Regions from separate parts of the Variovorax sp. GW821-FHT09D07 genome, predicted to be linked through region 2. Evidence: riboswitches for the same ligand, from Rfam matches in the RefSeq annotation. Region 2 holds a riboswitch; the other holds the start of a gene.
The links. A riboswitch is a leader RNA that binds a small molecule or an ion and turns the genes downstream of it on or off. The one in region 2 is predicted to bind glycine.
Positions count from the first base shown of each region.

Region 1: another riboswitch for glycine. It lies ahead of AC07OX_RS14045 (D-amino acid dehydrogenase); the one in region 2 lies ahead of gcvT (glycine cleavage system aminomethyltransferase GcvT).

Region 1 covers NZ_JBWKOY010000003.1:561,488-576,426, forward strand. Annotated here, with positions in the region: gene AC07OX_RS14035 (FIST signal transduction protein) at 1-1,003, shown strand, start outside; gene AC07OX_RS14040 (RtcB family protein) at 1,218-2,633, shown strand; gene AC07OX_RS14045 (D-amino acid dehydrogenase) at 2,651-3,958, opposite strand; glycine riboswitch at 4,050-4,156, opposite strand; glycine riboswitch at 4,201-4,291, opposite strand; gene rfbB (dTDP-glucose 4,6-dehydratase) at 4,409-5,488, shown strand; gene rfbD (dTDP-4-dehydrorhamnose reductase) at 5,485-6,375, shown strand; gene rfbA (glucose-1-phosphate thymidylyltransferase RfbA) at 6,415-7,302, shown strand; gene rfbC (dTDP-4-dehydrorhamnose 3,5-epimerase) at 7,299-7,847, shown strand; gene AC07OX_RS14070 (glycosyltransferase family 4 protein) at 8,102-10,066, shown strand; gene AC07OX_RS14075 (glycosyltransferase family 2 protein) at 10,059-10,826, shown strand; gene AC07OX_RS14080 (hypothetical protein) at 10,870-12,408, shown strand; gene AC07OX_RS14085 (glycosyltransferase) at 12,483-13,454, shown strand; gene AC07OX_RS14090 (NAD-dependent epimerase/dehydratase family protein) at 13,451-14,407, shown strand; gene AC07OX_RS14095 (GtrA family protein) at 14,457-14,855, shown strand.
Region 2 covers NZ_JBWKOY010000008.1:214,930-229,868, reverse strand. Annotated here, with positions in the region: gene AC07OX_RS25380 (L,D-transpeptidase Cds6 family protein) at 225-707, shown strand; gene AC07OX_RS25375 (hypothetical protein) at 804-1,340, shown strand; glycine riboswitch at 1,372-1,462, shown strand; glycine riboswitch at 1,475-1,579, shown strand; gene gcvT (glycine cleavage system aminomethyltransferase GcvT) at 1,627-2,799, shown strand; gene gcvH (glycine cleavage system protein GcvH) at 2,871-3,242, shown strand; gene gcvP (aminomethyl-transferring glycine dehydrogenase) at 3,303-6,212, shown strand; gene AC07OX_RS25355 (hypothetical protein) at 6,244-6,492, opposite strand; gene AC07OX_RS25350 (DUF3014 domain-containing protein) at 6,601-7,512, opposite strand; gene AC07OX_RS25345 (DUF2855 family protein) at 7,655-8,773, opposite strand; gene AC07OX_RS25340 (TetR/AcrR family transcriptional regulator) at 8,824-9,444, shown strand; gene AC07OX_RS25335 (alpha/beta hydrolase) at 9,419-10,096, opposite strand; gene AC07OX_RS25330 (NAD(P)H-dependent flavin oxidoreductase) at 10,136-11,176, opposite strand; gene AC07OX_RS25325 (UDP-N-acetylglucosamine 1-carboxyvinyltransferase) at 11,299-12,600, opposite strand; gene AC07OX_RS25320 (protein NO VEIN domain-containing protein) at 12,756-13,673, opposite strand; gene AC07OX_RS25315 (hypothetical protein) at 13,785-14,504, shown strand; gene AC07OX_RS25310 (hemagglutinin) at 14,516-14,833, opposite strand.

The sequences.
Region 1 (14,939 bases), on a different contig from region 2:
GATGCTGTGCGCGCTGCCCAGCGACCAGTACCGCGTGTTCTCGGGCGTGGCGCCGCTGGGCAGCTCCGAAATGAGCGGCTTCGAGGCGCACACCGCGCTCGTGCACGCCGACCCGGCCACGCCCGACCTGGGCGAGCTCATCGGCGAGATGGCGGGCCGCACCGACACCGGTTACCTGTTCGGCGGGCTCTCGTCCGGCCGTGGCGGGGCGCTGCAGTTCGCGGTCGGCGGCAACGGCAACATCCGCGGCCACGGCGCAGCGGGTGGCGTGTTCTCGGGCGGCTTGTCGGGCGTGGTGTTCGGCGAGGGCGTGCGGCTGGTGTCGCGCGTCACGCAGGGCTGCCAGCCGCTGCGCACCGGCGGCGCGCGCGAGCGCGAGATCACCGAGGCCGACGGCAACCTGCTGCTGTCGCTCGATGGCGAGCCGGCGCTCGACGTGCTGCTGGCCGACCTGCAGGTGTCGCTCGACCGGCCGCAGGAAGCCATCGACGCCGTGCGCAACACGCTGGTCGGCCTGGCCGACGCGGGCAGCGACGGCATCCGCCGCACCGGCGACCTGGGCGCCGACGTGCTGGTACGCCACATCATCGGCCTCGACCCGACGCGGCGCGGCATCGCCATTGCCGACAACGCCGAGGCCGGCATGCGGCTGAGTTTCTGCCGCCGCAACGCGCAGGCGGCGCGCGCCGACCTGATGCGCATCTGCGCCGAAATCCGCGAAGAGCTCGAGCCCGAAGAGCAGACACTGGCCACCGCGCGCGCCGTGGCGGCCGGCGAGGCCGAGGCCGCACCGCATCCGGCGCGGCGCATTGCGGGCGCGGTGTACGTGAGCTGCTCGGGGCGCGGCGGCCCGCACTTCGGTGCGCCGGGCGCCGAGCTGCAGATCGTGCGGCATGCACTGGGCGACGTGCCGCTGGTCGGCTTCTTCGCCGCCGGCGAAATTGCGCGCCACCACCTGTATGGCTACACCGGCGTGCTGACGGTGTTCACGGCGCCGGACTGACTGGCTGACTGACGGGAAAAAACGACGCGTGCGCTTGCGCACGGTGTTCGCGGGCGGTTCGCGTCGCTAGAATCCGCCCGCTTTCTTGAATCTCTGCTGCTGCAAGAAAGAGTGATCCGCGCGCCCCGAGGCACGCGGTCGATCTCTTTCGCCCCGCCACGCGACGTGACGGGGCCCGGAAACCGACACGGTTTCCCCGAATGGAATTGCAGCCATGGGCAGCCCCACCAACGGTCATTTTTCGAGACTCCAGCGCGCCTTTTCGCGCGCGAACATCGCCGTCGACTACCGCGACGGCATTTATCACCTGCGCAACGAAGCCGCGCAGGCGACCGTTCTTCTGCCGCAGAGCCTGCCGCTGGAAGAGAAGGCGGTGAACCAGCTGCTGGCCTTCGCCAACGTGCGCTCGCCCGACGGCGCGCACGGTGTGTGCAAGGCCTGCGCGACGCCGGACTTTCATCCGGGCTCGGTCGCGCCGGTGGGCAGCGTCGTCGCCACCGATGGCGACTTCGTGATCCCCGCCGCGGTCGGCACGGACATCAACTGCGGCATGCGCCTGCTGACCACCGGCCTCACGCTGGACCAGGTGGCGCCGCACAAGACGCAGCTGCTCGCGCGGCTCACGCGCAGCCTGCTCGACAACGGGCGCGACGTGCCGGTGCACACGGCGGCGTTTCGCGCGCTGTTCGACGACGGGCCGGCCGCGTTCCTGGACGCCGTGCGCAACGAGGGGCTCTGGGCGACCTGCGACCGCGACCGGCTGCAGGCCGAGATCGGCGCGTGCATCGGCCTGGCGAGCTTCGGCGGTCAGTCGCGGCACGCACCACCGGCCTACACCGGCGCGCGCCACGAGGTGTTCCGCGATCCGTGCCTGGGCACGCCGGGCAGCGGCAACCACTTCGTCGAATTGCAGGTCGTCGACCAGGTGATGGACCGGCACGCGGCCTACCGCGCGGGGCTCAAGGCGGGCGAGGTTGTGGTGATGATCCACAGTGGCTCGCGCGACATCGGGTTCCATGTCGGCGGCCGCTGGATGGACCGCGCGCGGGCCGAGTGGCCGCAAGGCCTGCGCCATCCGAAGAGCGGGCTGTACGGCCTGGCGGGGCCGCTGGCGCAGGAGTACCTCGAAGCCATGGGCGTGGCCGCGCGCTATGCGTGGGCCAACCGCGTCGTGCTGGCCGAGCTGGTGCGCAAGGACTTCGCCGAACTGCTGGGCGCGACGGCGTCGACGCTGGTGGTCGATGTGCCGCACAACGTGGTGCTGCGCGAGCACGGCATGAACATCCATCGCAAGGGCGCGACGCCGGCGCACGCGGGCGACCTGGCGCTGATTCCCGGGTCGATGGGCGATCACTCGTACCTCGCGACCGGGCTGGGGCATGAAGACTGGCTGTGGTCGTGCAGCCATGGTGCCGGCCGGCGCATGCGTCGGCAGGAAGTGCGCGCGATGCGGCCTGCGCCCGGCGACACCGAAGCCAGCTGGCAATGCGTGACGCTGCGCGAAGAGCGCCGCATCGAAGAGGCGCCGCAGGCCTACAAGCCGATCGGCGCGGTGATCGAGGCGCAGGAAAGCGCGGGGCTCATCCGCTGCGCCGTGCGGCTCAAGCCCTGGGTCACGTTCAAGGCATGACCCGGGCGCGTGTCGTGTCAGCCCAGTGCGGGTTGCACGGCGCGCGGCGCGGGTGCCGGCATGCCGGCGAACGCGAAGTCGACCTCGGGCGCCAGCCCGCTCACGATGCGCGCGATCGACTTGCCCGAGCCGCAGGCGTGCGTCCAGCCGAGCGTGCCGTGGCCGGTGTTGAGGAACAGGTTCGGCAGTTTGGTCTTGCCGATCAGCGGCACGTTGCTCGGCGTGGCCGGGCGCAGGCCGGTCCAGAACTGCGCGCGCTCGGTGTCGCCGGCGCCGGGGAAGAGTTCTTCGACGCGCCGCACGATGGCTTCGCAGCGCACGCGGTTCAGGTCGCGGTCGTAGCCGTTGAGCTCGGCCGTGCCGGCGATGCGCAGGCGGTCGCCCGACTCGGAGGTGTAGCGCGAGAACACCAGCTTGTATTCGTCGTCGGTCAGCGAGACCTGGTGTGCCTTCGATGCGTCCTTGACGGGGAGCGTCACCGAGTAGCCCTTGGCGGGGTAGATCGGCAGGCGGATGCCCAGCGGCGCGGCGTACAACGGACTCAGCGAACCCATCGCGAGCACGAAGGCATCGCCGCGGATGCGCTGGAAACGGCCTTCGTTGTCGGTCGCCTCGACGTGGTCGATGCTGCCGCCGGCTTCGCGCAGCGCGGTCACCGTGTGGCTCATGAGGAACTTCACGCCGGCCGCCTCGGCCAGCTTCACGAGCTCGCGCGCGAAGCGGTTGGCGTCGCCCGACTCGTCTTCGGCGGTGTAGGTGGCGCCGGCGAGTTGCGGGCGGATGTGGGCGAGGGCGGGTTCGATCTTGATGGCCTCGTCGGCGGAGATGACCAGCCGCTCGCAGCCCAGGGCACGCATCTGCTCGGCGGGCGCGAGGGCGCCGTCGAATTCTTTTTGCGTTGTGTAGAAGTGCAGGATGCCTTGCGTGCGCTGGTCATAGTTCAGGCCGGTGTCTCGACGCAATTGCTGCAACATTTCCCGGCTGTATGTACCGAGACGCACGATCTGTTCGATGTTGTGGCGGGTGCGCGCGGGAGTGCACTCGCGCAAGAACTGCAGGCCCCAGAGCCACTGGCGCATGTCGGCGCGGATGCGAAACAGCAGCGGCGCATCTTCCTTGCCGAGCCATTGCAGCACCTTCAGCGGCGCGCTCGGATTGGCCCACGGCTCGGCATGGCTGACCGAGATCTGGCCGCCGTTGGCGAAGCTGGTTTCGGCAGCCGGGGTGGCCTGCCGGTCGATCACGGTCACCTCGTGGCCGAGTTGCTGGAGGTAGTAGGCCGAAGTCACGCCGAGCAGGCCGGCGCCAAGAACGATCACACGCATTGCAAGTACCTTTGAGTTTGCAGCGCTTGAACGGCGGGCGTGGAGTGCTATTGAAAAAATAGCAAGCAACCGGACGACCGATGTCCAAGTTGCCGCTCCCCCTGTCCTCGGTACCTGAGAGATTCACCCTGCTGCACCCGCAGCGGGTTTGCTCCTTCGGTGCGCCACATGGCGTGGCGGCTCTCCAGACGGCTGTATCGATGAGTGCAGTACTGACCCCTTGCCGAAGTTCCGTGGCGTTGCCTGGAATTTCGTCGGGCCGACCTGAGCGTTTATGGGAGTTTGCGCCTTCGGTAGGGCCTCCGTGGAGGCCCGCTCTCCTGCAATTGTTGGCGATTGTAGGTGGGCCCCGCAAGCCGGCCAAGCCCTGTACATCGGCACTTCACACCGATGGGATAATTGAATGTTGATTTTTGGTAAAGCAAACTTTTTTCTACAGGTGGGGACCTCATGATCCTGGTTACCGGCGGCGCAGGCTTCATTGGCGCCAATTTCGTACTCGACTGGATCGCGCAGGGCAACGAGCCCGTCGTGAACCTCGACAAGCTGACCTACGCGGGCAACCTCGAGACCTTGGCGTCGCTCAAGGGCAACGCGAACCACGTCTTCGTGCAGGGCGACATCGGCGACAGCGCACTGCTCGACCGCCTGCTGGCCGAGCACAAACCCCGTGCCGTCGTGAACTTTGCCGCGGAATCGCATGTGGATCGTTCGATCCACGGCCCGGAAGACTTCGTGCAGACCAATGTGCTCGGCACCTTCCGCCTGCTCGAATCGGTGCGCGGCTACTGGAACGCCCTGCCGGCCGACCAGAAGGCGGCCTTCCGCTTCCTGCACGTGTCGACCGACGAGGTCTACGGCTCGCTCTCCAAGACCGACCCGGCCTTCACCGAAGAGAACAAGTACGAGCCCAACAGCCCGTACTCGGCCAGCAAGGCCGCCAGCGACCACCTCGTGCGCGCCTGGCACCACACCTACGGCCTGCCGGTGGTCACCACCAACTGCTCGAACAACTACGGCCCGTTCCACTTCCCCGAGAAGCTGATCCCGCTGATGATCGTCAACGCACTGGCCGGCAAGAACCTGCCCGTGTACGGCGACGGCATGCAGGTGCGCGACTGGCTCTACGTGAAGGACCACTGCAGCGCCATCCGCCGCGTGCTCGAGGCCGGCAAGCTCGGCGAGACCTACAACGTCGGCGGCTGGAACGAGAAGCCCAACATCGAGATCGTTAACACCGTGTGCGCGCTGCTCGACGAACTGAGCCCCCGCGCCGACGGAAAGCCGTACAAGGAACAGATCACCTACGTCACGGACCGCCCGGGCCACGACCGTCGCTACGCCATCGATGCACGCAAGCTCGAGCGCGAACTCGGCTGGAAGCCCGCCGAGACCTTCGACACCGGCATCCGCAAGACCGTCCAGTGGTACCTCGCGAACGGCGAGTGGGTGCGCAACGTGCAAAGCGGCGCGTACCGTGAATGGGTCGAGAAGCAATACGACGCTGCGCCTGCAAAGGCTTCCGCATGAAGTTGCTGCTGCTCGGCAAGGGGGGGCAGGTCGGCTGGGAGCTGCAGCGCAGCCTCGCGCCGCTCGGCGAACTGGTCGCCCTGGACTTCGACAGCACCGACTTCCACGCCGACTTCAGCCGCCCCGAGCAGCTGGCCGCCACGGTGCTGGCGGTGCGCCCCGACGTCATCGTCAATGCCGCCGCGCACACCGCCGTCGACAAGGCCGAGAGCGAGCCCGACTTCGCGCGCAAGCTCAACGCCACCTCGCCCGGCGTGGTGGCCGAGGCCGCGCAGCAGATCGGCGCGCTGATGGTGCATTACTCCACCGACTACGTCTTCGACGGCAGCGGCACCCGCCCCTGGAAAGAAGACGACGCGACCGGCCCGCTCAGCGTGTACGGCCAGACCAAGCTCGAAGGCGAGCAGTTGGTGGCGCAGCATTGCGCGAAGCACCTGATCTTTCGCACCAGCTGGGTGTACGCCGCACGCGGCGGCAACTTCGCCAAGACCATGCTGCGCCTGGCCAAGGAGCGCGACAAGCTCACGGTCATCGACGACCAGTTCGGCGCCCCGACCGGTGCCGAGCTGCTGGCCGACATCACCGCGCACGCCATCCGCGCCACCTTGCAAGACCCGGCCAAGGCCGGGCTGTACCACGCCATCGCCGGCGGCGAGACCACGTGGCACGGCTACGCGCGCTTCGTGCTCGAGATGGCGCAGCAGGCCGGCGTCGAACTCAAGGCCGGCCCGCAGGCCGTGGAGGCCGTGCCCACCAGCGCCTTTCCGACGCCCGCGAAGCGCCCGCACAACTCGCGGCTCGACACCACCAAGCTGCAGACCACCTTCGGTCTGCGACTGCCGCCCTGGCAGGAAGGCGTGGCACGCATGCTGCGCGAGACGCTCTGACCGACTGATTTTTCCTGCCCCTCACAGAAGAAGACTCCCATGACGCAACGCAAAGGCATCATCCTCGCCGGTGGCTCCGGCACCCGCCTGCACCCGGCCACGCTTGCCATGAGCAAGCAACTGCTGCCGGTGTACGACAAGCCCATGATCTATTACCCGCTGAGCACCCTGATGCTCGGCGGCATGCGCGACATCCTGATCATCAGCACGCCGCAGGACACGCCGCGCTTCCAGCAACTGCTGGGCGACGGCAGCCAGTGGGGCATCAACCTGCAGTACGCGGTGCAGCCGAGTCCCGATGGCCTGGCGCAGGCGTTCATCATCGGCGACAAGTTCGTGGGGAACTCGCCGAGCGCGCTGGTGTTGGGGGACAACATCTTCTATGGGCATGACTTTGCCCATCTGCTGTCGGACGCTGATGCGAAGCAGAGCGGTGCGACCGTGTTCGCGTACCACGTGCACGACCCGGAGCGTTATGGCGTTGTGGCCTTCGATGCCAACGGCAAGGCCAGCAGCATCGAAGAAAAGCCCGTGAAGCCCAAGAGCAGCTATGCCGTGACCGGCCTGTACTTCTACGACAACCAGGTCGTCGACATCGCCAAGGCCGTGAAGCCGAGCGCGCGCGGCGAACTGGAGATCACGGCGGTCAACCAGGCGTACTTGGACCTGGACCAGCTCAACGTGCAGATCATGCAGCGCGGCTATGCGTGGCTCGATACGGGCACGCACGAGAGCCTGCTCGAAGCCGGCCAGTTCATCGCGACCCTGGAGCATCGGCAGGGGCTGAAGATCGCCTGCCCTGAAGAAATTGCGTGGCGCAATGGCTTCATCGACAGCGCCCAACTCGAAAAGCTCGCTGCACCGCTGCAGAAGAACGGGTACGGAAAGTACCTGAAGCACCTGCTGACCGAAGAGGTGCGTTCGTGAATGTCATCCAAACCGAGATCCCCGACGTTCTGATCATCGAGCCGAAGGTCTTTGGCGATGCCAGAGGGTTTTTCTACGAGAGCTTCAATCAACGCGCATTCGAGGAGGCGGTTGGATCGAAGGTCGACTTCGTTCAGGACAACCATTCAAGGTCATCCAAGGGCGTGCTTCGGGGGTTGCACTATCAGGTCCAGCAAGCGCAAGGAAAGCTGGTGCGCGCGGTACGCGGCGCGGTGTTTGATGTGGCCGTCGACATTCGGCGCTCTTCGCCCACGTTCGGGCGTTGGGTGGGCACGGAGTTGAGCGAAGGCAATCACCGACAGTTGTGGGTTCCGGCGGGCTTCGCGCACGGATTCTTCGTTCTCACGGACTCTGCGGACTTTCTGTACAAGACGACGAACTACTACGCGCCTGAGCACGAGCGATGCATTGCTTGGAACGACGCGAGCCTGCAGATCGCGTGGCCTGACATTGGCATGGCGCCGCAGTTGTCCAGGAAGGATGCCGAAGGCAAATCGCTTCAAGCGGCGGACGTCTTCGAGTAAACAGAATTTTTGAACGAGGCACCTGAGTGCCTGCCGAATTCGAGGCTTCATTTCTTGATCACGCATCAATGAACGAATGCCGAAAGTGAGATTCTTGTCTTCTTGCTGTATTTGAAATATTCCCGCTGCCCGTGAATGTGAGTTGCTTCTGATGGAGTGAGCCGAACGACTCCGGCCCCATGCGCATTCGATCGACGGACAAAGGCCTGCGCGTGTGAACGCGAGGAAGCGCATCAATTTTCATGAAACCCGGAATGAATTTCAAAAAGCTACTGAAGCGCAGCGCTCAGCTTGTGAACGAGTATCGCGATGCCGGTCTGCTCCGGCAGTCGGATCTGTTCGATAAAAATTGGTATCGGGAGCGCAATCCGGATGTTCCGGAAGGCGCTGAGATCCAGCATTTCCTTCGATTCGGCGGCAGGGAAGGGCGTGCACCGAGCGAAAAGTTCGATGCAGCAGGGTATTTGGAGGCCAACAAGGACGTGGCGTACCGGGGCCTCAATCCCTTGGTGCACTATCTCAAGTGGGGTAAAGAGGAGGGGCGGAAGATTGCAGTTGGCTCCCCGCCGATGCGCTCGCCCCCCCCCGAGAAGCGACGTTCGGCGCCAGCCATCGATCTCAGTCGCTATTCAAGAAATGGCACGTTGCTCGTCACAGAGCAGGAGATTCGCGATCTCGAATTGCTCCATGAAACCGACCTCTTCGATGCCGAGTGGTACCTCGAAAACTACCCGCATCTGAAGAATCAGGACCCTTACCTTCATTTCCTGCGGCATGGCGGTTTTGAAGGATTGAAGGCCAGCGAGAACTTCGATTGCGAGTGGTATTGCGACATTTATCCGGATGTCGTCTTGCACGGCGTGCACCCACTGCTTCACTACCTGAAGCACGGGATGAAGGAGGGGCGCTTCAAGGGCATGTCGCCCAAGATCGCATCGGTCGTCAAGCGGACCGTTGCAGACCTGATGGCGCTCGACCCCGAAATCGAATCGTGCCATCCGTTGCACGGCAAGCACTTGAGGCTGCGCCCGAATTTCAGCATCCCGACCGATGAACTCGGTGCAGCGTGGACTGAAATTTTTCATGACCTGCCTGCTGGAATCCGGCACGTCGTTTTCATGCCGTGGCTTGTCAAGGGCGGCGCGGATCTCGCCGGGGTCAACATCCTGCGCGCAGCCCAGGAGGCGGTTGGCGTTTCTGCGACGCTGCTCGTCTTGACTGATCATGACAAGGTAGATGCCTTCGACTGGCTGCCCTCGGGGTCGCAGGTGCTGGTTTTGTCCGATTACGACGCCGAACTCAATCAGCGGAATAGACAACGCATTGTCGAGGCGCTGATATTCGCGCTTCAGCCCGAGTCGATCACGAACGTAAACAGCTTGGCGTGCTGGGCCGCCCTGGTTGAAAAGGGCAAGGCTTTCCAGTCGATATGCAAGGTCTACACGACGCTGTTCTGCCGCGACTTCACGGAAGATGGCCGTGGGGCCGGGTATGCGGATACGCACCTTCGGGCTGCGATCCATAACGTCGACAAGATCTATTTCGATACCAACGTCTTCCTTGAAGAAGTGGTGGCGAGGTATGGATTTACACCGGCATTGACGCAGAAGCTCCAGTTTCTTCCTCAGCCTGCTTTGGACGATTTGCGAGAGATTGCAAAGAAATCCCAATCCGACGAGCAGCGACCGGCCATCTTCTGGGCGGGCCGGTTTTGCCACCAGAAAAATACGGAGTTGTTGGGACGGATCATCCAGTCTCTGCCGGAGGTCGCATTGGACGTCTACGGCGGCGGTGAGCCTCAGCGCGAAGCCGAACTGGCGGCGCTCGTACACACGCAGCCCAAGCTTCGTCTGCTGGGGATGTTCGCATCGTTCAGCAAGCTTCCCTTGGAGCGGTATGCCGCCTTCCTCTTCACATCGCGTTTCGAGGGCATGCCGACGGTCCTGATCAATGCCGCCGCAGCAGGCGTCCCCATCATCGCGAGCAATGTCGGAGGCGTCTCCGAACTGGTGACCAACGAAACCGGATGGCTGATCGATGCCCTGGACGACGAGCGCGCTTATTGCGCGGCCATCCAGGAAATTCTCGACAACCCGGAAGAGGTGGAGCGTCGCCTGCAGGCCATGAGGAAAAAGCTGGGCATCGAGCGCTCCTGGTCCGCATTCAAGGCAGGACTCCCTTTCTCATCCATGTCCTCCAGCGAGGCCGAGCATGTCTAAGTTTCACGTCACGGCGATCGTCAATGCGCACAAGGAAGGCTTGTGGCTCAAGCCGGCATTGGACAGTGTCTGGGCATGCTTCGAGGCGGCCCGGGAACGAGGTTTGACCACAGAGCTGCTCGTCGCGATGGACCGCGCGGACGCACTTTCTGTCGAGATCGCCAGCGACAGCGTCGCAAGATTTCCCCATGTGCGCGTGGTTCCCATGAACCATGGTGATGTCGGGCATGCCCGGAATGAGGCGGCATTGATGGCCGAGGGCGAGTATGTGGCGTTTCTCGACGGCGACGATCTTTGGGGCCCTGCCTGGCTTTCGGACGCCTATGCCATGGCGAGTGCGGACGAGCGGGAACTCGTGCTTCACCCGGAGGTGAATGTCTATTTCGGGCACGACCCTCATGTTTTTGTGCATATCGATGCCGAAAGCAAGAATTTCGACACGGCTGCACTTGCATTGGTGAACTACTGGACGTCACTTTGTTTTGTGCGCAGGGAATTTCTTGTGGAGAATCCCTATCCAGAAACAGATCTGGCAGCACAAATAGGCTACGAAGATTGGGCCTGGAATCTCAAGGTGATGTCTGCGGGTGCCGTGCACAAATGCGTTCCAGGAACCGGGCATGCCATCCGGATGAAGAGAATTTCTTTGGTTCGTCAAACAAGTTCGGCAGGTTGTATCGCGGCGCCCAGTGATATTTTCAGGAAAGTCCTGAAAAATCAGACAAGAAGACCTGATTCGAAGCTTCGCATCGCAGTTTAGTTCGCGCTTCCCGAGAAGCTTTTTAATTTGGCTTCAATGTGTGATGGAAAAAACAAAATTCAAAATTCTTGACGGGTGGGAGAGCACTCATGTCAAGTTGCTGTTGATCGTATTTGGTGCAGCGCTGATTGCAAAAGGCGGGGTTCTGGCGCGCGGTTTTGCCGTCGATGACTACGCGTTCGGGCAGGGGTTCACAAAGGGCGAGCTGAGCACATTTTTGACGCAGGGCCGGTTCCTGCTAGGAGGCATTGACAGTTTCATCGACTCCCTCGGTGTGAACATCAATGACTTGTACGTGTCGCTCGGCGTCTGCGCACTGCTTCTTCAGGCCGTGCTGGTCGTTTCCATCTTGCGATTCGTAGGTGTCGCGAATGCGCGAGGTGCGGCGTTGGTGGGCGCTGTCATGGTGACCCATCCATATCTGGCGGAAATACTTACCTTCCGTATGGTGTTGCCTGGATATTGCGTGGCGGCGGCGTTTTCCATCGTGTCGCTGGAGATGATTTCGAGAAAGCCGTTGAGGTGGCCGCACATCGCGATTGCACTGGCTGCCACGGCCGGCATGCTGTTCATCTACCAGGGGTTTCTGAACTATTTTTCTGCAGCCATCATTTTTGCCTATCTGTTTGGAGCGATTTCCTGGAAGCGGATCGGCTTTGAAGTAGCTGATGGGCAGGATCTCAAACGACGCGCAGTGGTGTTGATGTTCGTTTGTCTTGCTTCTGCGCTCATTTTCTTGACCATTCTCAGCGCATCGAAGAGCCTGGGATGGATCGAGCTGACAGGAAGAGCGAACTTCATTGAACGCGGGTTCATTGTGGAGAGAATGGGGCAGATCAAGGATCTCCTGCTTCGGATCTACTGGTTGGGTGAGCCGGTTTCCCCTCGGTGGCTGAAGGCTCTTGTTGCCGCGATGATTTCTATCGCCGTGATCTTGACCGCAAGGATTCTTTTCTCTCAAGAAAAAAAATCAAAAAAGCCGCTTGATATTCTTGGCATCGCGTTGGGTTTGCTCTTGCTGATTCCAGTGACTGTGGGTGTGATTGCTCCATTCAAGGATTGGCATCCGGTGCCGAGAGTACTTCCCCAGGTTGCGTTGATTGTTGGATTGCTTCTGCTTGTCGGTTATTCGGCGGTGCGAGGGTTTTTTGGGAAAATACCGGGAAGTATTTTCTCGAGTTTGTTGGTCCTTTTGCTGATAGTGTTTGTTTTTATAAGCAATCAGATATTCGCAGATCAACAAAGAATCAATTCTTGGGACAGGGCTGAAGCGAATCGGGTAATTGCCCGTCTTGAGCAACAGGAAGGGTTTTTGAAGATTGAATACATCTTCGTGAGCGATGGCGGTTGGCGCCATTCTTCCCGGTTGAGCACGATTCAAGGGGATATGAATATTTCAGCATTTTCTCCGGAATACTCAAGGGCGCCATTGCTGGTTGAAATGTCTGGGTATGCTTTTAAAAAATCCTCTGGCGATCAAAATCTGATTGGCGAGAGGTATTGCGAAAAATCCAAGCCATGGCCAAATAGAGAGTCAATTTCTATTGTTGAAAACTTGGCCATTGTTTGCCTGAGGAACTGAGTTTTATTTTGAAGGAAATTCTGGACTTGAGTTCTGTTTTAATGGCGAAAAATTAGACTGTTAGAATTATTAAAATGAACAGATTAGAACGAGTTTCCATTGTGATTCCGGTTTATTCGGGGGAAAAAACGCTGCCAATTCTCGTGGCCGAAATCGAGAAACTGACACATCCGCAAGTCACAGCGGGCGGAAACTCGTTCGTCGTCAGCGAAGTCGTGCTGGTCCACGATTGCGGCCCGGACCGGTCGGACCTCACCATGACCGCGCTCGCGGAGAGTCATGCTTTCGTTCAGCCGGTATGGCTGTCCCGGAACTATGGACAGCACGCCGCCACCATGGCCGGCATGGCCAGCGCCACGGGAGACTGGGTCGTGACCATGGACGAAGACGGCCAGCAGGACCCCACAAGCATCGGCGCGATGCTGGACCTGGCCCTGAGTGCTTCGCTCCAGCTGGTCTACGCACAACCCACGAATCCGCCGCCGCATGGCTGGTTGCGCAACCTGATGAGCCGGACGGCCAAGGGCATCAGCACGCGTCTTCTCGGCAACAAGACCATCGGCCGCTTCAACAGCTTCCGATTCATCGATGGTGAAATTGCCAGGACGTTGTCCGCCTATTGCGGCAATGGTGTCTATCTGGACGTCGGACTGTTCTGGATCACGGGCCGCGTAGGGCACTGCCCATTGCGTCTCAGGGAAGAACTGGGCCGCCCTTCGGGATATTCCTTCCTGTCGCTGGTCAGGCATTTCTGGAGCCTGGTGCTCACGACCGGCACCCGACCGCTGCGTCTCATCACCATCATGGGATTCTTCTCGATTCTGTTGGCGATGGGATTTGCGATCTACGCCATCTACGAAAAGTACACAGGGCAGGTCCCGGTCGAGGGGTGGACATCGCTCGCCGTCGTGGTGGCATTTTTCTCTGGCGTCATCCTGACGGCGCTTGGTGTGATCGCGGAGTACCTGGCGGTGACCATGGGCATTGCCATGGGCAAGCCGCTCTACGTGGTGAGCTCGAAGCCGACCCGGTCGAACCGCCCATGACCTTGACGTGGGTCCTCGGTAGCCGTGGTTTGCTGGGCTCCGCTTTTTGTCGTGCCCTGCAACTCGGCGGGTCTGAGGCATTCGTTCCTGCCGAGCATTTCAGCTGGGGGGACGAAGCGCGGCTCGCGTTGCAGATCGAGGCCGCAGTCGACGCTTTTTCGTCCCAGGCGCGTCAAGCATCCAGGTGGGAGATCTACTGGGCCGCCGGTGTCGGAACGATGGGCAGTGCCGAGGAATCACTTGAGCCTGAGGTGCGGGCGCTCGCGTTGCTTGTCCGACTGATCGAGTCGAACGACGTGCTGCTGGCGATGCCGGGTGCGCTGGTGCTTTCGAGCTCTGCCGGAGCCATCTACGCGTCGTCCAAGGACGAAGTCATCACCGAGAACTCCGTACCGGCGCCCAACAGCGCCTACGCGCGAGCGAAGCTGCGCCAGGAAGACCTGCTGCGCGATTTTGGGGCTGCACACCCGCAGATCTGCGTGTTGCTGGCCCGGATATCGACGCTCTACGGCGCGGGGCAGGCCATTGGCAAGGCGCAAGGGCTCTTGACGCACATGGCCCGCAGCATCGTGCGCAATCGCCCGGTCGGTATCTATGTTCCGATCGACACCATCCGCGACTACATCTCGGTGGACGATGCGGCATCCGAGATCATTGGCACCCTGCGTGAACCGGGTTTCTGGCCGGGCGTGCTGCTGAAGATCGTCGCATCGGGACGGCCGACAACGATCGCCGAGATCATTTCCATTTTCAAGAGAATTTCCAGAAAGCCGCCCAAGATCACGACGGGTGCCAGCAAGGTTTCCAGCCTCTATCAAAGAAAAATTCAATTCCGGTCTGTCGTTGGAAATGGAAGACGGTTGTCGCAGGTACGCAGCCTGGGAGTTGGAATACATCAGATCCTCAGTGCCGAGCGGGCCGCACATGCCAATCCGGAAAGACTCCTTCGATGACGGATTTTCAATTTTCGAGTGCTTTTCGGATTTGTAGGCGGGAATTGGTATGAAGAGGGGTGAAATTTTTTCCTTTCAGTTCGTTCGATTTCTCGTGGTTGGTGTTGTCAATACATTGGTTGGCCTGTCGATAATCTATTCCGCCAAGTATTTTCTCAAAGCCGGTGATGTCGCCGCCAATGCCATCGGCTACGGGGTTGGAATCTGCGTGAGCTTTATCTTGAACAGCCGATGGACATTTGCATACAGCGGCCTCATGGTCCCTGCGGCAGTGAAGTTTTTTTTAGCCACAGCGGTGGCATACGCAGCCAATCTGTTGACGGTCATGACGGCAATCGATGGGTTTGGTATAAATACCTATCTGGCTCAGGCGCTTGGCATGCCGGTCTATACGGTCGTGGCGTACCTGATAAGCAAGTACTTGGTGTTTCGTTTGAAAATAGAATAAACACCATGTCTTCATGGCGTGTGAAACGGAAAACTGAGTGTTTATTTGTAGAGGTTCGGTTTAGGTCGATAAACCTTGGCTACT
Region 2 (14,939 bases):
GTGCACAGGGCACTGGGTGCTTCCCGCAGCGAAATCAAGGAGGAGCCGAAGGCGGGGGACATTCGCGGAGGGAAGTACCCGGTGTCCTGTGCACGCGCCCTGAACCACGGACCACCGAAATCCGTGGGCGATTCAACGCCGCACGCGCTCTCTTTCACTGCCAGAATCGACGCAAGCTTCGACGTCGAGCCTGACAGACAAGAAGAAGGAAAGAGAAGGACGCCATGCACCGAATCGTCGCCCAGGGCAGCAGCCTTGTCGCTGCCGGCTTGCTGGCCACCGCCGGTATCGCGGCCACGCCGGCCGCCCCGCCCGTTGCAGCCGTTGCGCCAGCAGCCGCCCCCGCCAACCCCACCAATCCCGTCACCCACCTGGCCGAAGTGGAAAGCGCCGTGCGCGCCTGGGCCGCCGCCTGGTCCGCGCGCGACGTGGAGCGCTACCTCGCCGCCTACGCGAGCGACTTCACCCCCGCGCGCGGCCAGACCCGCGAGCGCTGGGAGGCCGACCGGCGCGCCCGCATCACGGGCAAGTCGCGCATCAGCGTGGGCATCGAGGGGCTGGTGATCAGCGTCCAGGGCACGTCAGCCAGCGCGCAGTTCCGGCAGGTCTACAGCGCCGACGCGCTCACCGAGACCGACCGCAAGACGCTCGAGCTGCAGCGCGTGGGCCCGCGCTGGCTGATCCGCAAGGAGAGCGCGGGCAACTGACGCGCGCCGCCTTGTCCCTGTAAGGCAAATGGTTCACGAAGATGTCACCACTTGCAACGATGCTGCAGCCTTCGACCTCCGAAAGCAGTGGCCGCCATGTTCCCCACCAAGACCGAGAAGGCACGCGACGAACTCCAGACCGGGCAGCGCACGCTCAGCCAGCGTGAGCGCGCCCTGCTGCTCATGGCCGACGGCCGGCGCTCGCTGACCGACTTCAGCCCGCTGTTCCCCAGCCGCGTCGAGGCCGAGCAGGCGATCCAGGGGCTGATGCAGCGCGGCTACCTGCAGGTCGCGCGCCCGGTCGCGCCGCCTCCCGCACCGGCCCCCACGCCCGTCCCCGCCGCCGAGCCGATCCAGGTCGCCACCTCGGCCGACAGCTTCGACGGCAAGCGCTCGCTGGCCACCACGCGCATGTTCCTGTTCGACATCTGCGAACGCATGTTCGTGCGCCGCGACCCGCGCTTCGCCAACCAGATGCGCGACGCCCTGCGCGAGGCGCGCGACCGCGAGGCCATGCTGACCATCGCCGCGCTGATGCTCTCCGAGATCGAGAAAGCCGCCGGCCCCGAGCGCGCCGACTCGCTGCGCGAGCGCATCGACAAGCTGCTGCCGCCGGCGGAAACCGTGCACTGAGCCGCCAGCCCCGGCCCCGCGATCCACTACACTCGCCGGGTCAGGAGAGAGCCCCGCGCGACGGGGCCGCCGAAGGCGCAGGGGTTCCCCGAACGCTCAGGCAAAAGGACTGACAAGACGCCGGCAACCACCGGCGTTTCCTTGCTGGAGAGAGGCCGTGGCATTGCACACGGCCCACCGAAGGAGCAAACCCCGATCGTGGGGCGAATCTCTCAGGTAAAGCGGACAGCAGGGGTGGCCCGTGGCGTTGCAGCCATGGATTTCGACTGCCCCTTTGGAGTGCCCCGTGGCCGCTTCCTCCGCTTCTGACGCCCAACTTCTCAAGACCCCGCTGTACGACCTGCACGTGGAGCTCGGCGCCCGCATGGTGCCCTTCGCCGGCTATTCCATGCCCGTGCAGTACCCCGCCGGCCTCATGGCCGAGCACAAGCACACGCGCGATGCGGCCGGCCTGTTCGACATCTCGCACATGGGCCAGCTGCGCCTGGTCGGCCCCGATGCCGCCGCCGCGTTCGAAACCCTGATGCCCGTCGACGTGGTCGATCTGCCCGCCGGCAAGCAGCGCTACGGCCTGCTGCTGAACGACGAGGGCGGCATCCTCGACGACCTGATGTTCTTCAACGAAGGCAATGGCTCGCTCTTCGTGATCGTGAACGGCGCCTGCAAGGTGGCCGACATCGCCCACATCCAGGCCAGGATCGGCGCGCGCTGCCAGGTGCAGCCCCTGCCCGACCACGCCCTGCTCGCACTGCAAGGCCCGCAGGCCGCGGCCACGCTGGCGCGCCTGTCGCCCGGCATCGAGCGCTTCGTGTTCATGACCGGCGGCGCGGTGCAGATCGGCGGCATCGCGGCCTTCGTCACCCGCAGCGGCTACACCGGCGAAGACGGCTTCGAGATCTCGGTGGCCGCCAAGGATGCCGACGCCCTCGCCCGCCTGCTGCTCGCGCAGCCCGAGGTGAAGCCCGTCGGCCTGGGCGCGCGCAACTCGCTGCGGCTCGAAGCCGGCCTGTGCCTGTACGGCAACGACATCGACACCACCACCACCCCGGTCGAAGCCTCGCTCAACTGGGCGATCCAGAAGGTGCGCCGCGCCGGCGGTGCGCGCGAAGGCGGTTTTCCGGGCGCGGCCAAGGTGCTGGCCCAGCTGGCCGCCGTCGCCTCGGGCGCGGCCGGCCACACCGACCACAAGACGCTCACGCGCAAGCGCGTCGGCCTCGTGGCACTCGAACGCATTCCGGTGCGCGACGGCACGCTGCTGCAGTCGCTCGAAGGGCACGACATCGGCGCCGTCACCAGCGGCCTGCTCGGCCCCACCGCCGACCGCTGCGTGGCCATGGGCTACGTGGCCGCCGCCTTCGCCGAGCCCGGCACGCGCGTGCAGGCCATCGTGCGCGGCAAGCCGGTGCCGATGGAAGTCTCGACCATGCCCTTCGTGCCGACGCGCTACTACCGCGGCTGACCGACACTGAACCCCGCAGACCCGGCTAGGCTCTGCATCCCGATTCCATTTTTTCCACGAGGAGTTTTTTCATGAGCATCAAATACACCAAGGACCACGAATGGGTGGCGGCCGAAGGCGGCGCCGCCACCGTCGGCATCACCGTGCATGCGCAGGACGCGCTGGGCGACGTGGTGTTCGTCGACCTGCCTGAAGTGGGCAAGACCTTCGCGCAGGGCGAGGTCGCCGGTGTGGTCGAGTCGGTGAAGGCCGCCGCCGATGTGTTCATGCCCGTGTCGGGCGAGATCACCGAAGTGAACGAAGCGCTGCGCGCCGACCCGTCGCTGGCCAACAGCGACCCGCTGGCCGCCGGCTGGTTCTTCAAGGTCAAGCTGAGCGAGCCCGCGCAGCTCGACGCCCTGCTCGACGCCGCCAGCTACGACAAGTTCGCCGCCGAATCCTGATCCGCTGAACCGCAGCCGTTTCCTCGCACCTTCGTTCATTCTCCCCGAGCCTTCACCGCCATGCCGATTCCCGCCCTTCCCTCTTTGCAAGCCCTAGAGAACGCCGAAGAATTCCTCGCCCGCCACATCGGCATCGATGCAGCGGACGAGGCGCGCATGCTGCCGGTGATCGGCTCGGAAACGCGCGCGGAGCTCATCGACGGCATCGTGCCGGCGGCCATCCGCCGCGCCCGGCCGATGCGCCTGCCCGCGCCCGTCACCGAGGCCGACGCGCTGGCCGAGCTGAAGGCGCTGGCGTCGAAGAACAAGGTGTTCAAGAGCTTCATCGGCCAGGGCTACTACGGCACGCACACGCCGGGCGTGATCCTGCGCAACATCCTGGAGAACCCCGCCTGGTACACCGCCTACACGCCCTACCAGGCCGAGATCTCGCAGGGCCGCATGGAAGCCCTGCTCAACTTCCAGACGATGGTGTGCGACCTCACGGGCATGGCCATCGCCAATGCCTCGATGCTCGACGAGGCCACGGCCGCCGCCGAGGCCATGACGCTCGCCAAGCGCAGCGTGAAGAGCAAGAGCAACGTGTTCCTGGTCTCTGGCGACTGCCACCCGCAGACCATCGAAGTCATCAAGACGCGCGCCGCGCCGCTGGGCATCGAGGTCAAGGTGAGCACCGTGTCGGAAACGCTGCCGCACCTGATGGTGAGCGGCGAGTTCTTCGGCGTGCTCGCGCAGTACCCGGCCACCACCGGCCACGTGCACGACCTGCGCCCGCTCGCGGGCCACGCGCACCAGTGCGACGCCGCCTTCATCGTCGCGGCCGACCTGCTGGCGCTGACACTGCTGGTCGCCCCCGGCGAGTTCGATGCCGACATCGTCTGCGGCACCACGCAGCGCTTCGGCATGCCGCTGTGCAACGGCGGCCCGCACGCCGCCTACCTGGCCTGCCGCGATTCGTTCAAGCGCTCGCTGCCCGGCCGCCTCGTCGGCGTGAGCGTCGACACGCACGGCCAGCCCGCCTACCGCCTCGCGCTGCAGACGCGCGAGCAACACATCCGCCGCGAGAAGGCCACCTCGAACATCTGCACCGCGCAGGTGCTGCCGGCCGTGGTCGCCAGCATGTACGCCGTGTACCACGGCCCCGACGGCCTCACGCGCATCGCACAGCGCGTGGCCGTGCTGACCGCCATCCTCGCCAAGGGCCTGTCGCAGATGGGCCGCGAGCCGGTGAACACCACCGCCTTCGATTCGCTGACGATCCGCACCGGCGACGACACGGCCGCGATCATCGAACGCGCGCAGGCCGGCGGCGTCAACCTGCGCCAGCGCCTGCAGCAGCACCTGGGCATCTCGCTGGACGAAACCACCACGCGCGCCGACATCGAAACCCTGTGGGCCCTGTTCGTGCCCGCCGGCACCGCGATGCCGCGCTTCGACGAGCTGGCCGCCAGCACCACGCCGCTGATTCCCGAGGACCTGCGCCGCACCAGCGCCTTCCTCACGCACCCGGTGTTCAACACCCACAAGAGCGAAACGGCGATGCTGCGCTACATCCGCAGCCTCTCGGACAAGGACCTCGCGCTCGACCGCAGCATGATCCCGCTGGGCAGCTGCACCATGAAGCTCAACGCGACCAGCGAGATGATCCCCATCACCTGGCCCGAGTTCGCCAACATCCACCCCTTCGCGCCCGCCGACCAGCTGCAGGGCTACGCCCAGCTCGACGCGCAGCTGCGCGCCTGGCTGTGCGAAGCGACCGGCTACGCGGGCATCAGCCTGCAGCCCAACGCGGGCTCGCAAGGCGAGTACGCGGGCCTGCTGGCCATCAAGTCCTTCCATGAAGCCAAGGGCCAGGGCCACCGCAACATCTGCCTGATTCCCTCGTCCGCGCACGGCACCAACCCGGCCAGCGCCCAGATGGTGGGCCTGCAGGTGGTGGTGACGGCCTGCGACGCGCAGGGCAACGTCGACATGGACGACCTGAAGCGCGCCTGCGAAAAACACAGCGCCCACCTGGCCGCCGTGATGATCACCTACCCCAGCACGCACGGCGTGTTCGAAACCCGCGTGAAGGAACTGTGCGAGCTCGTGCATGAGCACGGCGGCCGCGTGTACGTCGACGGCGCCAACATGAACGCGCTGGTCGGCGTGGCCGCGCCGGGCGAGTTCGGCGGCGACGTGAGCCACCTGAACCTGCACAAGACCTTCTGCATCCCGCACGGCGGCGGCGGCCCGGGCGTCGGCCCGGTCTGCGTGGTCGAAGACCTCGTGCCCTACCTGCCGGGCCATGCCACGGCCGGCGTGCCCTCGAACGGCGTGGGCGCCGTCTCGGCCGCGCCGCTCGGCAATGCGGCCGTGCTGCCGATCAGCTGGATGTACTGCCGCATGATGGGCGCCAAGGGCCTGCAGGCCGCGACCGAAACGGCCATCCTCAGCGCCAACTACATCAGCGCCCGCCTGAAGGACCACTACCCCACGCTGTACGCGAGCCCCAACGGCCACGTCGCGCACGAGTGCATCCTGGACCTGCGCCCGCTCAAGGACACCAGCGGCGTCACCGCGGAAGACGTGGCCAAGCGCCTCATCGACTACGGTTTCCACGCGCCCACGCTGAGCTTCCCCGTGCCCGGCACGCTGATGGTGGAGCCCACCGAAAGCGAACCGCTGGCCGAGCTCGACCGTTTCGTCGACGCGATGATCGCCATCCGCGGCGAGATCCGCCGCGTGGAAGAAGGCGTCTGGTCGAAGGACGACAACCCGCTCAAGCACGCGCCGCACACCGCAGCCAGCCTGCTCGGCACGGAGTGGAGCCACCCCTACTCGCGCGAACTCGGCGCGTTCCCGCTGGCCGAACTCAAGCAGGCCAAGTACTGGCCGCCGATCGGGCGCGTCGACAACGTCTACGGCGACCGCAACCTGTTCTGCAGCTGCGTGCCGGTGAGCGAGTACCAAGAAACCGAAGAGGCCTGACGAAGGCGCGGCGGCGCAGGCCGCCCGCCGTTCAGCCTTCGCGGCGGTACATCGCCCACTTCACGGTGAGCAGGTCCGCGGCGATCTTCGCTGCGTTCACGCCCGCGTAGGTTTCGGACGGATCGAACGCGAAGGCCGCCTGGTAGCGCTTGATGTGCGCGTAGTCCCGATCGAAGGTCATCGGGCCCATGAGTTCGGTCGGGTCGGTGCCGGCGGGAAGCGCCAGGAATTTCCCGGGGTCGGTGGTGCTCTGGTAAAGATCGACGCTCATCAGGTTCATGGCTTGCCCTCGAAGTCGTAAGCGCAAATCATCTCGACCCTTCGCGCCGCATGCAATCGGCCCGCGCCTACAGGGCGTGCAGGCGGGGCGCTGTCAGTGCATCGCGCCTCAGGGCTGCTTCTTCTTCGCGATCTCGCCGGTGGCGATCTGCGCGCGCAGCCCGCGCAGGCTGGCCTTCATCTTGCGCTCGTTCTCGGGCCCCATGCGCACCAGGATCTTCTGGCCGGCCGAGAGCGATTCGAGCTTCGGGTCGGCGTATTCGTAGCGCACCCAGGGCCGCTGCGAGGGGATGTCGCCCTTCACCTCGACCAGCTTCACCTGCACCGGGCCGATGGGCTCGGGCGCCTGCAGCAGGTGGTCGATCACGGCGATGAAGCGGTCATTGAAATAGCGGCCCGGATAGCCCAGCTCTTCGTACGCCTGCTGGAACAGCGGGTACAGCCGCGCATACACCGCCGCTGCCTTGGCCGGATCGACCGACCCGGCCAGCATCACGATGCCGTTGTAGCGCGCGGCGTTGTTCGCCGCGACGGTCTGCACGCCGCCCTGCTGCGGCCCCTCGGTGATGAAGCGCTGCGGCGCGGGCTGCACGGGCCACTTGCTGGCGGGCGCCTGCTCGCGCGGCAGGTTGTCGACCGTGGCGACGAAGCGCCGCACCACGCCGTCGGACTGCAGGTAGGCCGCGACGGCCTTGCCGCCCAGCAGCTCGGTGAGCGCCTTCATCACGCGCGCATCGGAACTGGCCAGCGCGGGCAACGCGGCATCGGGCGGGGCCAGCGCCTCGACCGGGTTCTGCGGGCCCTTCGGCTCTTCGGCCTTGGGCGGCTCGGGGGGCGCGTCGGTCGGGGCGACGGCCACGGGCGCGGTCGGCAGCGGCGCCAGTTGCTGCTGCTGGTACCAGCGCCAGCCGAAATAAGCCGCCACCAGCACGACCAGCGCCAGGCCGACGATGGTGCCCATCGGCGCTTCCTTGCGGGGTCGGAATTCAGGGGTGTCGCGGGGGGAGTCGGCATCGGACATGGGCGGTTTCCTTTTGCGGGATGGCAGTGGGGAGACGAAAGGCAATGGTGCACCAGGATGGCCTGCACGGCCCGCACGATCGCCACGTTCTCGTAACCCCCTGTGACGCCCCACCCGCGCCGAAGTTCAGTCGCTCAGCCCGTCACGCGCCGCCGATGCGCACCACATGCGCCTCGCGCGGATCGACGCGGCCCGCGTGCAGGTCGGCGATCACGGCCTGCGCATGCGCGAAGCCACGGCCCTGCGCCAGCGTCATCCAGCGGTTGCCCGGGCGGCTCAGCTCGGCGATGAAGCGGCCCTGCGCGTCGTTGAAGCGGCGATTGACCTCCTGCGGCCCCCAGTCGGCATTGCGCTTGCGGATCTGCACGGGCGCGAAGTAGAGCTTGGGCGTGGGGCCGGGCAGCGCGCTGGTGTCGCCCAGGAATTCGGTCTTCTGCGCCGAGCCCGCATAGCAGTCGTAAACCAGCGACTCGCCGAAATGGTGGTGCACCGTGGCGCGCAGGTCGTCGTGGCCCGCGAAGTCGACGTACAGCGTGGGCACGTCGGCCGCCAGCGACGCGATCTCGCCGTAGGCCACCGTGCGGTCGTAACAGCCCAGCGCCTCGACGAAGGCGCGGTTGCCTTCCGACGTGGCCGCGATCAGCTGCAGGCCCTCGCGGCGGCCGAGGCAGAAGGCCGTGCCGAACGCGGTCTTGCTCGACGCGCTCGACACCACCACCTGTCTCGCGCCGAAGAAGGCGTTGTCTTCGAGGAAGTCGGCCAGCATGAACGAGGTGATGAACAGCGGACGCACCAGCATCTGGTAGTCCTCCAGCGCGGCGACGTAGCCCGCGTCGTGGCTGCAGCGCATGTACTGGTTGTAGGCCGACACCAGTTCGCTGCGGTGCGCCGCGCCGTCGTAGAAGCCGCGCGGCGTCACGCGCACCGGCTGCATGCGCAGGTGGCTCGCAATGGGAAAGTAGCCGTAGAAGCGCTCGCCCACCGCCACGCCTTCGACATTCGACGCCACCACGTCGGCAAAGCCCCAGGCCGGCATGTGGCCCCAGTCGGCGTCGCCGGTGGGAAAGAACTGCCAGTACTTCATCACCGCATCGCCGAAGGCCGCGTAGGTGATGTTGTTGGTGGTGAGCGAGAAGCGCTCGATCTGCATCAGCACCTCGCCCGGCTGCAGAGTGCCGGCGTCTTCCGAGGTGACGATGCGGGTGGTTCCGAGTGCGTTCTTGCGCGTTTCGAGGCGGGTTAAAGTGAATGCGTTGTTCATTCGCAAACTGTAGGACGGCCCGCTTCGCCGCGGGTTCGGAAACCCGGTCCATGCCCGCCGCACCCCGCTCCAAGCCCCTGAAACGCCCCACGCAGGCGCGCAGCAAGTTCACCGTGCAGGCCATCTACGACGCCTTTGTTCGGATTTGGCGCGCGCAGGGCTGGGAGGGCGTGACCACGCGCGCCGTGGCGCTCGAAACCGGCATCGCCGTCGGCACCTTCTACGACTACTTTCCCGACAAGGACGCCCTGCTCTCGGGCTATGTGCGCCACTGCGTCGAGGCGCTGCTGGCGCGGCTCGACGAAGACGTGATCGCGCCTTCAGACATCGACTGGCGCGAACGCACGCAGCGCCTCGTGCGCCTCACCTGCGACACGCGCATCGACGGCTTGCCCGCCTTCGACCACGAGATGCTGATGCTCGAACACCGCGTGGCGGAGCCCAAGCACCACCGGCGCGTGTACGACGAGCTGCTCGCGCGCTGGACGCAGGCCTTCGCCGCCTGCCACGACCTGCAGCCGCCACCCTCGCCCGCCACCGTGCAGGCGCTGCTGACCGCGGCCTGGGGCGGGCGCCGCTACCGGCTGCTGGTGCAGCCCGACAACGCGGCGGGGGATGCCTGGATCGACGAGATGGAAGCGATGGTCAGGGCGCGGCTGTTGGCGCGCTGAGCGCCTGCAGCCACGCCAGCGTGCCCTGCAGCTCGGCCGGGCGGATCTCGTGCGCGCCCGGAAAGTCCGAGCCCGACAGCGCCAGCGGCAGCCCGCGCGCCAGCTCGCGCGTGGCCTGTGCGGCGCTCGGCGGAATCACGTTGTCGGCGCTGCCGTGGCTCACCCACAGCGCCTTGCCCGCGAAGGCTTCGGGGGGCGCGATGTGCGGCACCACCTCGGGCAGCAGCCGGCTGTGCCACACCAGCGCAGCGCGCAGCTTCTCGGGCTGCGTGAGCAGCAGCGACAGCGACATGATCCCGCCCTGGCTGAAGCCGCCGACCACCACGCGCTCGGGCGGAATGCCCAGCTGCTGCGACGCCGACGTGACCATCTCGCCGATGAGGAAGCGGCTTTCGCGCTCCTGTTCTTCGTCGATGCGGCGCCCGCCGTCGGCCAGCACCTGGAACTCGAACCACGCGTAGGAACCGGGCGACAGCACGTACGGCGCGCGCAGGCTCAGCACGTGGAACTGCGGCGGCATCATGCGCGCCAGGCCGAACAGGTCCTGCTCGTTGCTGCCCACGCCGTGCATGAGCACGAGCAGCCAGGGTTCAGGGCCGCCCGAGGGTGCGGGATGGTGCAGGAACTGCAGGGGCAGATGGAGCGATGTCATGGGTCGGAAGGGCTCGAAAAAAATGACGGACGGCGCGGCTCAGCGAAAGCCCTTGGCCAGCGCCCGCGTGACCTCGGCCGAGGACACCTCGCGGCAGCCGGTGGCGTTCTGCCCCGACCACAGCGGAGAAAAATCGCCGCTGCCCTGCGCTTCGGCCTTGGCGCGCAGCGGCGCGATGCCCGAGGTGGCGAGCGGAAATTCCGGCGCCGGGCCGATGGGGCCCAGCTCGCGCATCACGCGGTTGACGATGCCGCGCGCCGGTCGGCCGGTGAACAGGTTGGTGAGCGCCGTGTGGCGCGCGGCCTCGCTCTTCAGCGCCGCGCGGTGCAGCGCGCTGGTCATGGCCTCGGGCGTCAGCAGGTAGGCCGTGCCGACCTGCACGCCGGCCGCGCCCAGCGCCATGGCCGCGGCCACGCCGTCGGCATCTGCGATGCCGCCGGCTGCGATCACCGGCACTTTCAATGCGCGCACCAGCTGCGGCAGCAACGCGAAGGTGCCAAGCTGTTTCGTGAGGTCGTGCGACAGGAAATGGCCGCGGTGCCCGCCGGCCTCCAGCCCCTGCGCGATGACCGCGTCGACGCCCTTCGCCTCGAGCCACAGCGCCTCGTCGACGGTGGTGGCCGAAACCAGCACCTTCGCGCCCCAGCCGCGCACCTTGGCCAGCAGCGGCTCGGGCGGCAGCCCGAAATGGAAGCTCACCACCGGCGGCTTGAACTCGGCCAGCAGGTCGGCCACCTCGGCGCTGAAGGGGTTGCGCCCGGGGCCGGTCGGGATGCCCGCGGGATCGATGCCGAACTCGGCGTAGTACGGCCCCAGCGCGGCGCGCCAGGCGGCCTCGCGTGCCTCGTCCGGCGTGGGCGGGGTGTGGGCGAAGAAATTGACGTTGAAGGGCTTGTCGGTGCCCGCGCGGATCGCCGCGAGTTCGCTGCGCATCGCGTCGGGGCCGAGCATCGCGCAGGGCAGCGACCCCAGGCCGCCTTCGTTGCACACCGCGATCGCCATCGCGCTGGCCTGCGCGCCGGCCATCGGCGCCTGGATCAAGGGAAGTTCGGTGCCGAGGATCTGTTGCAACGTCGTCATTCGGGGTGCGCTCCTGTGTCCGTGTGTCGAATGCACGGCATTGTCCGGCCAAGCCGTTGAGCGCGGCGCCCGCGGGGTCATCGGGACAGGTCAGCAGCAGCAGCGCGCTGCCTGCCGCAGGCTCACTCCTCGCTGGTCCACTCCACCTGCACGCCCAGGCTGCGCAGGTTTTCCACGAAGCGCGGATGCGCGCGCCGGATCGGCGTGGCGTTGCGGATCTCGGACTTGCCTTCGATGCTCGCGGCCACCATGAACAGCGCGATCGCCACGCGGATGATGTAGGGGCTCTCGACCACCGCCGGCGTGAGTGCGTGGCCGCCGAAGGTGATGAGCCGGTGCGGGTCGGACGAGAACACGTGCGCGCCGAACTTCGACAGCTCGCCGGTCCAGCCCAGCGCGCCGTCGTACACCTTGTTCCAGAACATCGCGTTGCCCTGCGCGCGCACGCCCAGCGCAATGAAGATCGGCAGCAGGTCGACCGGGAAGTACGGCCATGGCGCGGCCTCCACCTTGGTGAGCACGTTGCTGGTGAACGGCGTCTGCACCTTCAGCGGGCCGCTGCGGATGGCGCGCGACCAGCCGTCGGCATGCTCGATCTGCACGCCGAACTTGGCAAAGGTGCGGTCGATGAGCGGAAAGTTGCCCGGCGCGCTGTTGCGCACCACGACGTCGCCGCCGGTGATCGCGCCCAGCGCCAGGAAGGTGGTGATCTCGTGGAAGTCTTCGTCGAAGCGGAACTCGCCGCCGCCCAGCGTGCCGCCGCCATGCACCGTGAGCCGCGAGGTGCCCATGCCCTCGATGCGCACGCCGATCATGGCCATGAAGCGGCAGAACTCCTGCACGTGCGGCTCCGAGGCCGCGTTGGTGAGCGTCGAGGTGCCGTCCGCGGCGGCCGCGCACAGCACGAAGTTCTCGGTGGTCGTCACCGAGGCGTAGTCGAGCCAGTGGTCGGTGGGCGTGAGCCGGCCGGGCGCATACACCAGCAGCGAGCCCTCGGTGCGCTCCACCTGGCCGCCGAAGCGCTGGAACACCTCGACGTGCGGATCGATCTCGCGCACGCCCAGCGTGCAGCCCTTGACGTTGTCTTCCAGCCGCGCCACGCCGAAGCGCGCCAGCAGCGGCGGCACCAGCATGATCGACGAGCGCATTTCCTCGGGCAGGCGGTGGAGCGCCGCATCGAAGGTGGTGGCGCGGTGGTGCAGCTCGAGCGTGCCGCTCTCGTGGTCCATGCGGACCTCGCTGCCCAGCGTGCGGAAGATGTCGAGGATCTTGCGCACGTCGGTGATGTCGGGCACCCCGTGCAGCCGCAGCGGCTCGCCGGTGAGCAAGGTGGCGCACAGCACCGGCAGCACCGCGTTCTTGTTGGCGGAGGGAATGATGCGGCCGCGAAGGGGCGTACCGCCGTGCACGATGAGGTTGGACATGAAGGGGGCGAACAGAGGGGGCGAAGGCACGAACTGTTCGCGCCGGACGGCGGAACTTTACCGTTGGAAACGACGGGTTTCCGGGGGCTCAGTTGTAAGAATTTGGAAACGCCCGCGGCGCGCCGGTGCGGCCGCGGCGTTGCCCGGGAGGCCCGTCAGGCCTTGCGCTGGAAGCCCGGTGCCTGGTCCACTTCGGTCGGCTTGTAGATCTTGTGCGCCGCCGTCGCGCTGCCCGCGTCGGCCACCACCAGCAGGCGCCACAGCGGCTCGCGCACGGCGCACAGGCTTTCCTCGGGCGTGAGCGCGAAGGTCGGCAGCGCCGGGGCGGTGCCCTTCACGACCACCTTGAGCAGCATCGCGCCCTTGGCGTTCGACACCTCGATGTCGTAGCCCAGCGCCTTGCTGGTCACGTCTTCCGCGTTGTAGCCGTAGCCCTTGAAGTGGCCCATGACATAGGCCATGGCGGCGGCCTGCACGGCGTCGGTCGTGGTCGGACCGGCCGGGGCCGCGTCGGCGTCGTCATCCGCCGCGACGCCGCCACGGGCCTTCGCGGCCGTGATGTCGGCCTCGGTCGGCACCCAGCCGCGCGCACCGCGCACCAGCACCGCGAGCTGCTGCTCGGGTTCCCAGCTCGCAACGTGCCATTCGGCGTCGTCGCGCACGCGGGTCGATACCTTGGCGCTCTTGTTGCTTTCGAGCTCGGCAATGGCCACGCGGTTGGTCTGCAGCACGGCGCGGAAGCCCTGGCCGGCGTCGAAGGTGCGCTTGAGCAGGGCCAGGCGGTCCTTGGCACGCTGCGCCTGCTGGGCGCTGCGCACGCCGCCACCGGGGCGGCGCTGGGCGTCGAGCGATTCCAGGTAGAACCAGCGGCCACCGGCCGCCACGCTCACGTACTCGCCCCAGATGGTGGCGATGACGTTGTCGCCGGTGGCGAGCCAGGCGTGCTCGAACGGCTTGTCGCGTGCGTCGAACACCCCCATCTTGGCGACGATTTCGACCGGCGTGAGGCGCGGTCCGGAGAGCCGCATCTCATCGATGGCGGCGAGCACGGAGGGGTCGACTTCCTTGTCCATTCAGCGGAATTCTGGCGAGTTGGGAGGGGGTGGGAGTATGCCGCATCGGCCGTCGCTCCCCGGTGCCCGGCGCCGCGCCGCGTGTACCCTCCGTGCCTTGAAAGCCCCCGCATGCACGACCTGCTGACCTCCTATTTCTGGCACGGCGACACGCTGCGCAGCCGCAGCGTGAGCGGCATCGTGCACGCTGCCCTGCTCGACGTGCCCGAGCCCCCGGCCCGCCTCGTGGCCGACTGGCAACGGGAGATCGCCACCCACGTGCCGCTCGAACCCGGCGATGTCGAACCGATGCCGCTGGCGCGTGCGCGCACGCGCTGGCCCGACTATGCGCAGTGCGTGCAGGCGATGTCCGGCTGGCTCGGCACGCTAGGCCTGCCCGCGTCGCTGCTGCCCGCCAGCGACGTCGCCCTGATGGCCTGCCGCGGCGCCCGCTACCACCACGACGGTGCGCAGTACGGCGGCGCGGCCTTCTGCAACCTGTTCCTCAGCGAAGACAAGGGCCTGGACGTGCATTTCCCCGTCACCGGCCACCGCATCGCGCTCACGCGGGGCACGGCCCTGCTGTTCGACACGGGCCAGCCCCACGCCGTGGTGCCGCGCGGCAGCGACCACGGCTTCGATGCGGCCGACTTCCCGTCTTCGCTCGATCGCACGCAGCTGTTCCTGACCTGGGAGCTGTCGATCGAAGACGCGCAGGTGGCGCGCCTGCTGGGCGTCGACTTCGATGTCGATCCGCTCACCGGGTCGCAGCTCGATGAAGAACAGGTGCGGGTGAACGGCGAACAGGCCGAGGTCTGCGCGAACTCCGGGCGCTGGCGCAGCGGCACGTAGCGAACGAACGATCAATCGCCCTGGCGGTAGTGAGTCCCCGGCCGCGCCGCCGAATCGATGATGTCCCGCCACGACTTGCCCGCGCTTCGCAGTTGCTCGATCGACGGGCCCAGCGTGTTGCCGTAGCGGCTGTGCGACCTGGCTTCGAGGGCCTGCAGCTCGTGCGAGGGCGTCAGCGCGCGGTAGTGCAGCTTCAGATCGTCCCGCTGCGCGAAGATCCAGTGCGCCACCTGTTCTTCACTCACACCGTCGGCCAGCATCCGAGCAGCGGCAGGCCCCAGCTCGGCCACGGCCGCTTCGTAGGTCTTGCGTACGTTGAGGTCTGCCATGCGGACTCTGGAGTGGATGTGACGGGCGATTCAGCCCATTGTGCATACGACGAGGGCGCTACAGTGGCTGTCCCCTCATCTCTTTTCGTGCATGCCCGGAGCCCAA